DNA from 3 places in the Shewanella sp. N2AIL genome. Region 1 is predicted to be linked to each of the others. Evidence: predicted binding sites of a transcription regulator. Region 1 holds the regulator's gene; each other region holds the start of a gene.
The links. The regulator sigma-54, encoded in region 1, starts transcription at its own class of promoters, with help from an activator protein. The targets are predictions, from matches to a motif close to GTTGGCACGNNNNTNGNNT.
Positions count from the first base shown of each region.

Region 2: a site for sigma-54 is predicted at 1,619-1,637, ahead of MO387_RS12525 (TorF family putative porin). Genes of this name have one in related genera too.
Region 3: a site for sigma-54 is predicted at 1,822-1,840, ahead of MO387_RS03595 (flagellar hook-length control protein FliK). Genes of this name have one in related genera too.

Region 1 covers NZ_JALBYT010000011.1:88,093-91,272, reverse strand. Annotated here, with positions in the region: gene lptA (lipopolysaccharide transport periplasmic protein LptA) at 1-533, shown strand, start outside; gene lptB (LPS export ABC transporter ATP-binding protein) at 530-1,261, shown strand; gene MO387_RS08780 (RNA polymerase factor sigma-54) at 1,369-2,847, shown strand; gene hpf (ribosome hibernation promoting factor) at 2,876-3,163, shown strand; gene ptsN (PTS IIA-like nitrogen regulatory protein PtsN) at 3,166-3,180, shown strand, end outside.
Region 2 covers NZ_JALBYT010000019.1:49,534-52,713, forward strand. Annotated here, with positions in the region: gene MO387_RS12510 (hypothetical protein) at 1-131, shown strand, start outside; gene MO387_RS12515 (response regulator) at 215-1,012, shown strand; gene MO387_RS12520 (HU family DNA-binding protein) at 1,172-1,444, shown strand; gene MO387_RS12525 (TorF family putative porin) at 1,735-2,427, shown strand; gene rimK (30S ribosomal protein S6--L-glutamate ligase) at 2,535-3,180, opposite strand, start outside.
Region 3 covers NZ_JALBYT010000003.1:115,605-118,784, reverse strand. Annotated here, with positions in the region: gene fliI (flagellar protein export ATPase FliI) at 1-1,197, shown strand, start outside; gene fliJ (flagellar export protein FliJ) at 1,227-1,673, shown strand; gene MO387_RS03595 (flagellar hook-length control protein FliK) at 1,932-3,180, shown strand, end outside.

The sequences.
Region 1 (3,180 bases):
TTGCCAGCCTAATGCTAATAATGAGCATGAGCGCCTTTGCTAAAGTCGACGACCTGAAACAGGAAGTCAAAATCAAGGCTGTGAGCCAAACGGCAGATATCAAGAACAACCAGATCATCTTCTTTGGTCCGGTTGAAGTCACCCAAGGTTCGATTAAAATCCATGCAGATCAACTGCGTGCATTTTCTGCCGAAGGTGAAAATAGCAAAATTTTAGTGGCCACAGGTAACCCTGCGACGTACAGCCAAGTATTAGACGATGGCCGTCCAGCCTCGGCGAGCGCGAAAGAAATTCGTTACGATATGGCGAGCCGCACCCTGACACTGAAAGGCCAAGCTTCGTTAGATCAAGCAGGTAGCCAAGTGACGGGTAATGTGATCCGCTATAACATCATCCAGCAAAAATTGATTGCAGAAAGCACAGGTAGTGGTGACGATCGCGTGATCACTATTATTCAGCCAGAAAGCTATCAAGATGATGCCAAACCAGACGCGCCAGCGGATAAACCTGTGAAAAAGCAGGACTCTAAATGACCCAAATCACCCTAAGAGCACAAAATCTGGCGAAGAGTTATAAGAGTCGCCAAGTGGTTAAAGACGTCAGTCTGACGGTAAAAACCGGTCAGGTCGTTGGCCTACTCGGCCCAAACGGTGCGGGTAAAACCACCACCTTTTACATGGTCGTCGGTCTGGTTAAAAGCGATAAAGGCCACATCTTTATCGACGATGATGATTTAACCGCAGATCCTATGCACCTGCGCGCCCGCAAAGGCATAGGTTACTTGCCGCAGGAAGCCAGTATCTTCCGTAAGCTGACCGTCCATGACAACATCATGGCCGTACTGCAAACGCGCAAAGAATTGAAGAAAGAGCAAAGGGAAGAACAACTCGAGCATCTGCTCGAAGAATTCCACATCACCCACATCCGTGACAGCCAAGGCATGTCATTGTCGGGGGGCGAACGTCGCCGTGTCGAAATTGCACGGGCGTTAGCAGCAAATCCTAAGTTCATTTTGCTCGATGAACCCTTTGCGGGTGTCGATCCTATTTCAGTTATCGACATCAAAAAGATTATCGAACAGCTCAAAAGTCGTGGCCTTGGCGTGTTGATCACAGACCACAATGTCCGCGAGACATTAGATGTGTGTGAACATGCCTATATTGTGAGTCACGGAAACCTGATTGCCGAAGGAACACCTGCAGAGATCTTAGACAATCAGCAAGTTAGGGCTGTGTACTTAGGTGAACAATTCAGGCTATAGTTAATCAAGCGGAGCCAATGAAGGCAATTTGTGCCAGCATTGGGCTCCACTCAAGATGATAACAAGCGACCTCATCCAACAATAATAACGTAGGGATCAGCGGTAACATGAAAGCGTCACTCCAGCTCAAACTGGGTCAACAGTTAACCATGACGCCACAATTACAACAGGCCATTCGTCTGTTGCAACTGTCGTCATTAGAACTGCAGCAAGAGATCCAGCAAGCCTTAGATTCTAATCCCCTTCTCGAGCTGGAAGAGGATCAATTCGACGCCACTAAAGACCCTGTAAACCAAACGCTTTCCGATACGGATTTCAGTGAATCGAGCACTCTGCCGCCAGAGAAAGACAGCTCCACCATAGACACGGCAGAGTCCTTAACCAAAGAATCCATGCCCGACGAACTCCCCATGGACACCACCTGGGATGAAGTGTTCACCGCCTCCCCTAATTCTGGCCCCGGTGGCAGTCGTGAAGATGATATGCCCTTCCAAGGTGAGACCAGTGAAGGCTTGTATGAGCACTTAGAATGGCAAAAAAACCTCACGCCGTTTTCTGAAACCGATTTAGCCATTGCTACCGCCATTATTGATGCCATCGACGATCAGGGCTATCTCACCCAAAGCACTGATGAAATCCTCGAAGCTATGGGTAATCCTGAGGTCGAACTCGACGAAGTCGAAGCCGTACTCAAGCGCATTCAACATTTTGATCCCATTGGTGTGGCCGCCCGCGATTTAAGCGAGTGCCTGCTGATCCAACTGTCGCATTTCGCCGCTGACACTCCCCATCTAGAAAATGCCCGCATGTTGATCAAAGATCATTTAGATCTGATCGCCGCCCGCGATTTTAGATTGTTGATGCGTAAGACTAAATTAAAAGAGGATGAATTAAGGGACGGCATCGCGCTTATCCAAACCCTCAATCCCCGCCCAGGTTTATTGATTACGCCCAACGATGACGAATACGTCATCCCAGATGTGTCTGTGTCGAAGAAGAATGGCCGCTGGGTGGTTGAACTTAACCCAGACTGCATGCCAAAAATCAATGTAAATCAACATTATGCATCGATGGCGCGCAGTACTAAAAACCAAGCCGATAGCCAGTTTATTCGTGGCCATCTGCAAGAGGCTAAATGGTTTATCAAAAGCCTAGAAAGCCGTAACGACACTTTACTTAAAGTTGCGAATTGCATAGTGCAATATCAGCAAGGTTTCTTCGAATACGGTGAAGAAGCCATGAAACCTATGGTGCTTAACGATATTGCCGAAGCGGTAGAAATGCATGAGTCGACCATCTCACGGGTGACGACACAGAAATACATGCATACCCCTAAGGGACTTTTTGAACTAAAATACTTCTTCTCTAGCCACGTCGGTACTGACGATGGTGGGGAGTGCTCATCCACAGCAATCAGAGCCTTCATTAAGAAACTGGTTGCAGCGGAAAACCAGAAAAAACCATTGAGCGACAGTAAGATGGCACAACTTCTGGCAGAACAAGGGATCAACGTAGCCCGCAGAACCATTGCGAAGTACCGAGAGGCTATGCTCATTCCGCCTTCTAATCAGCGTAAAAGTTTATAACCTACAGTGGATATCGGAGGACGTTTCTATGCAAATAAACCTGAGTGGACACCATGTCGAAATTACCGAATCGTTACGCGCATATGTAGAAGAAAAGTTTTCAAAACTTGAACGCCATTTCGAACAGATCAATAATGTGCACGTTGTGCTCAATGTCGAGAAAATGCAACAGATTGCCGAAGCGAGAATAAATCTTATCGGTGGTGAAGTTTTTGCTACTTCAGAGCATGCTGACATGTATGCCGCTATAGACGCCCTGATTGACAAGCTTGATCGTCAGGTTATTAAACACAAAGAGAAGTTAACAAAACACTAATAATGGAACTTTGTACC
Region 2 (3,180 bases), on a different contig from region 1:
AAGTGATTGTTTCTGGTCACAATATTCCTATGTTGCCGCTGACGATAAGCATTATTGTCATTTTACTCCTGCAATATTGGATCGCATTTTCTAAGGTCACGAGTCATTATTTGACCCGTCAAACGCAGTAATGGACATTTGTTGCTAAGCTGTTACTAATCGCGTAGCTTAGCGACCCAATAAAATACTTGCGACTCTTAACTTGAAGTAGACTATGAGCCATTTATCGCCCAGTGAACTTTCCATTCTTTTGGTAGAACCTTCAGATATCCAGCGTCGAATTATTATTCAACGCTTACAACAGGAAGGCATTCTCAGCATTCAAACCGCAGAAAACATTGAAGCGGCTAAAGATATTATTGCTCGCCACAAACCCGATCTTATCGCCAGCGCCATGCATTTTGATGATGGCACCGCCATCGATCTCTTAGGCTACTTAAGGGCTAGCGCTGACTGCAAAGATATTCAATTTATGCTGGTATCGAGCGAATGTCGCCGTGAGCAACTTGAGATATTCCGCCAATCGGGTGTGGTCGCTATCCTGCCTAAGCCCTTCAGTGCCGAGCATTTAGCCACAGCCTTAAATGCCACTATCGATCTGCTCAGCCACGATGAACTCGACCTCAGTAATTTCGATGTGCAGGATGTGCGCGTATTAGTGGTCGATGATAGCCGCATGGCAAGAAACGTTATTAAACGCACTATCGGTAACCTAGGGATGAAACTGATTACCGAGGCCGAAGATGGCGCACAGGCCATAGAGTTGATGAAAAACAATATGTTTGACTTAGTGATCACTGACTACAATATGCCAAGCGTAGATGGCCTTGCGCTGACTCAATATATCCGTAATGAAAGCCAACAATCACATATTCCCATCTTGATGGTGTCTTCCGAAGCCAACGATACCCACCTCAGCAATGTATCCCAAGCGGGTGTGAATGCCTTATGCGACAAGCCCTTTGAACCCAAATTGGTAAAAAAATTACTCTATCAACTGTTAGAAGAATAAAACCAGAATAAAACTTAAGTCACGAACTGAGCAAATATTCTGCGCTTTACCGAACATCCTGCGGCACCTTAGACGCAAAAGGCTTTCCAAGCGCTAAACCTTATGGCATGTTAGGCACGCTTATTTCAAATAAATCTACGGAAAGAAGAGACAATAAAAATGAACAAAACTGAACTTATCGCCAAAATTGCAGAAAATGCCGATCTAACGAAAGTAGAAGCCGCACGCGCATTGAAGTCTTTTGAAGCAGCCATTACCGAATCAATGAAAAATGGTGACAAAATCTCCATCGTAGGCTTCGGTTCGTTTGAAACTGCGACTCGTGCAGCTCGCACCGGCCGTAACCCACAAACAGGTAAAGAAATTCAAATCGCTGAAGCGACTGTGCCTAAGTTTAAAGCGGGTAAAACCCTACGCGACAGCGTAAACTAAGCGAGAAAATTCAAAACAACGCCTCCATTGTGAGGCGTTTTTTTTGCTTTCTTCCAGTGAAATCCTGAATACTTTTTGCACAACAAGAGTGCGCCTCTGCCCCATAAGCTGGCAAATAAAAACATTTCATTAACACTTGATATTCTAATGTATTGTTTTACATATGATTGTAATAGTGGCATGTGATTAGCAAATCCCTTCTTAGAAAAAAACCAAGATGCACTAATGACCACTGCTTACTTAAGTGCGCCAATGGTGAATCGATAAATAAGTCAATCGAGGGGATGAGCATGAAGAAATCACTGTATAGCGTTTTGGCCTTATCGACGGGAATGTTACTGGCTGGCAATGCCTTTGCAGCCGTATCAGGCAACATTGGTGGTACCTCTAATTACCTATGGCGCGGTGCGACCCAAACTAAAGATGCGGTCGCAATCCAAGGTGGGATTGACTACAGCCATGATTCTGGATTTTATGCCGGCACTTGGGCATCGAATGTGGATTTTGGTGACGATACGAGCTACGAGCTAGATCTCTACGCGGGTTATGGTGGCAATATTACCGAAGACATCAGTTACGACTTTGGCTACCTCTACTACGCCTACCCAGACGCTCCTGGCAGCATTGATTTTGGTGAACTCCATGCTGCAGTGACTTGGAAGTGGCTTGAACTGGGTTACTCCCATGTCATCAATGCCGGTGACGATGTCGCCTCCGATCCGTTAGATAATAAAGATCTCAGCTATCTTGCCGCGACTGTCTCTGTGCCTCTCACTGAAAAACTTAGCTTATCAGTGCACTATGGCTACTCAAGCGGTGATGTTGTGCAATCTTGGTTTGGCGAAGATAACTATGCCGACTATAACGTCACACTCAGTGCAGATACCAGCATGGGCACAGTGTCGTTCATGGTTTCTGATACCGATCTCACCGATGATGATGCCAAACTGGTACTCGGCTATTCCTACAGCTTTGATCTCTAAGGTCTAACATTTAGAGTCTTACGTCTAAGGGCTAAGCCCTAACCTCTAAGCTCTAAGCATAAAAAACGCCACCTTAAACGGTGGCGTTTTTTTAGCGTAATCAACTATTAGGCAATAATAGGTCTATTGGTTTTACGGGCAGCGACCATTTTCTCGATATATTCAACAATAGGCTCAGTCACTGAAATCCCTGTGGTTTGTTCAATCCCTTCAATGCCTGGCGCCGAATTCACCTCAAGGATCAAAGGACCACGATTAGAGCGTAAAATATCCACCCCAGCGACCACCAATCCCATCGCTTTCACCGCCGCAATCGCCATTTTACGTTCCACTGCAGTGATTTTAACCACCTCACCACAGCCACCCAAATGCAGATTAGAGCGAAAATCCCCCTCGGGACCTTGGCGCTTCATAGAGGCGATGACCTTGTCACCGACAACAAAACAACGAATATCACTGCCATTGGATTCTTTAATGTATTCCTGCACTAAGATATTCGCTTTCAGCCCCAAGAATGCTTCTATCACGCTCTCAGCAGCCGTTTTCGTCTCAGCTAATACCACGCCAATCCCTTGAGTACCTTCGAGTAACTTAATGACTAACGGAGCGCCGCCCACCATATTGATGAGGTCGGGGATATCATTTGGCTTATTGGCAAAGCCAGTCACAGGCATACCAATCCCTTTGCGGGAGAGCAATTGCAGCGCCCGTAATTTGTCCCGAGAACGCGCAATGGAGATCGAATCATTCGCG
Region 3 (3,180 bases), on a different contig from region 1:
GGCAGCTTATGTTCCATCGAAACTATGGCGGGCGAGTTAATTGCCGAAGTTGTCGGCTTTGATGGTGAACTCCTTTATTTAATGCCTATCGAAGAATTACGTGGGGTATTACCCGGTGCCCGGGTGGTTCCTTTAGGGGAACAAACTGGACTCAATGTCGGCTTGTCCCTGTTAGGGCGCGTGCTCGATGGTAACGGCGTGCCTTTAGATGGTTTAGGTGCGTTGCAGACTGATCAACAAGCGCCAAGACATAGCGCTGCCATTAACCCCTTATCTCGCCGTGCTATTACCGAGCCGCTGGACGTTGGCGTTCGCGCCATTAATGCCATGCTGACTGTGGGTAAAGGCCAACGTATGGGCTTGTTTGCCGGTTCTGGTGTGGGTAAGAGTGTGCTCTTAGGCATGATGACCCGCGGTACCACTGCCGATATTATTGTGGTTGGGCTGGTGGGCGAACGTGGCCGTGAAGTAAAAGAGTTTATTGAAGAAATTCTTGGGGACAAAGGTCGAGCGCGTTCTGTTGTTGTTGCCGCGCCTGCAGATACCTCGCCGCTGATGCGCTTGCGCGCCTGTGAAACCTCGACTCGTATTGCCGAATATTTCCGCGATTTAGGCTATAACGTCTTGTTATTAATGGATAGTTTGACGCGCTACGCCCAAGCGCAGCGGGAAATTGCTTTGGCTGTGGGTGAGCCGCCTGCCACCAAAGGCTATCCGCCTTCAGTGTTTGCCAAGCTGCCGCGTTTAGTTGAGCGCGCCGGCAACGGTGGCCCAGGTCAAGGTTCAATTACGGCATTTTATACTGTGTTGACGGAAGGGGACGATCAACAGGATCCCATTGCCGATGCATCGCGGGCGATCCTCGATGGTCACATAGTCTTGTCACGTTCGCTTGCGGACTCTGGGCACTATCCTGCCATTGATATCGAAGCCTCCATTAGCCGAGTCGCGCCTATGGTGATCTCCAATGAACATTTGGAAGCGATGCGCCGCGTGAAACAAACTTATTCCTTGTATCAGCAAAATCGGGATTTGATTTCAATTGGCGCTTATGCTCAAGGAAGCGATCCTCGAATCGATAATGCGATACGATTACAGCCGGCGATGAATGCTTTTTTACGCCAAACCATGCGTGATGCATTCAGTTTTACCGATAGCCAAGTCATGCTCGGGCAACTTGCCGCTCAGTGCAAATAATGGCGTCATCGAATTAATCGAGGTCTAGTATGGCTAACGCCGATCCCTTGTTGTTAGTGTTAAAGCTCGCCAATGATGCCGAAGAACAAGCGGCATTATTGTTAAAGTCGGCGCAGTTAGAGTGCCAAAAGCGGCTGAATCAACTCAGTGCACTGAATAACTATCGCTTAGAATACATGAAGCAAATGCAATCCCAGCAAGGCCAAGCCATTAGCGCCAGTCATTATCACCAGTTTCATCGCTTTATTCGTCAGATTGATGATGCTATTACTCAGCAAAATCGCGTTGTGGCCGACGGTGAAAAACAAAAAGAATATCGACAACAGTATTGGTTGGAAAAACAGAAAAAACGTAAGGCAGTGGAATTACTGTTAGCGAGTAAAGAGAAGAAGCGCCAAGTTGTTGAACAAAAACGAGAGCAGAAAATGACCGATGAATTTGCTTCTCAGCAGTTTTATCGCCGTCATCAGCGTTAGTGTAATGGTGCGTTAAATGATCGGTATCTTTGCCATTCACTAACTCGTATGAGTTCAGTTTTCTGTTGCCGCTTATGGTGCAGAACATTTGTTCGACTTCTTTCCCTGAGTTTTATTCTTTTCAATATGCTGCAGTAAAAACTGAAGTTTTGGCATCTTATTTGCTTTGATTTAGTCCATGACCCTGCAACCGCAGTGTTTAATTGACGTTTCTACCTAGCCATTTTCTTTTCTGCTGGGTGATGTTTGGGAGCACTTATGCAACAAATGACCAATATCCTGTTGAGTAAAACAGGCAACTCTGCGGCCAATTCCGCTAAGACATCTTCCCAAGAGTCTAATAATGAAGACTTTTCATCTACACTTGCGTCTGTCTCCGCTAGCTCATTTTCTATTTCCGCGCCTAAAAAGGCTACAGCGAATACTGACGATAAAGTGCAGATCGCCTCTACTGATAAAGTAAATGATAAAGACATATCAACGGATGATGCTGACGTAAATCTCATCTTCGCCCAGATCAGCATGGCAAATGACATGAAGAAAACGGCATCAGAGGGAGAGAGTTTGCCGCCGGTATTTTTAAATGCTGAAGATACCACTGACATGACAGGCGAAGATACCACTGACATAGCAGGTGAAGAAAATGCTGATGCGACATCGGCCGTATTCATCGATCCTTCATTAGTGTCAGCTATTTCTGCCGATGTTGAGCAGGCATCAGATGCAATGATTGATGAAGTGGGTTTCTCTGCTGAATTACAAAAGTTAGTTTCTTCTGCGCCAGATGCGCCAGTGGCTGTATCTGCTGCTGATAATGATGTTAAGCCAGTCCCTTTGACTGATAAGCCGCTCGTTCAGATCCTCCCCATAGATCCAAATACAATTGCAGCGTCAGTGGATACAGATGCTGTCATTGACCCCAATTTGATCGATGATGCTGAATTACAGATAGAAGACACAGAGCTTGTCGCTACCACTCAAGTGGGCGTTAGCATAGATGAGCCTTTAGTCGAGAATGAAGTCACACTTAACGCTGTGGTTAATCAAGCTGGTTTAACGAATAGTTCAACGACAAAATCGACGATGAGCACTTCGCCAAAGTCATCAGCTAGTGCCGCGAGTGCTCCGATATTGGGCAGTCTCAATACAGGTAACGTTACGACCTCAGCAAATACCTTTGAACTTAATACTTTAGGTTCTGCTGTTTCTTCTGAATCATCGGCTACTCAGTCTGTAACAGAAAGTGATCTTGATGGGAGTCTTAATCCAGAACTGGCTGCTAACCTATTACTTAAAGATGCAAAATTGACCGTTGCGATGGATATTCCCCGAGATGAAAATTTTATTGATGATGGCAGTACCTTCTCAGATATTAAGTCTACATCATCAATCCATACACTCTCGATGTCACAAGTAAATCGCCAAGAAACAATGCAAGTTCAGCTATCATTACGCCAAGGTGTTGATCAGCAGAACCAAATGCAAGAGATGATCCAACGGTTTTCAC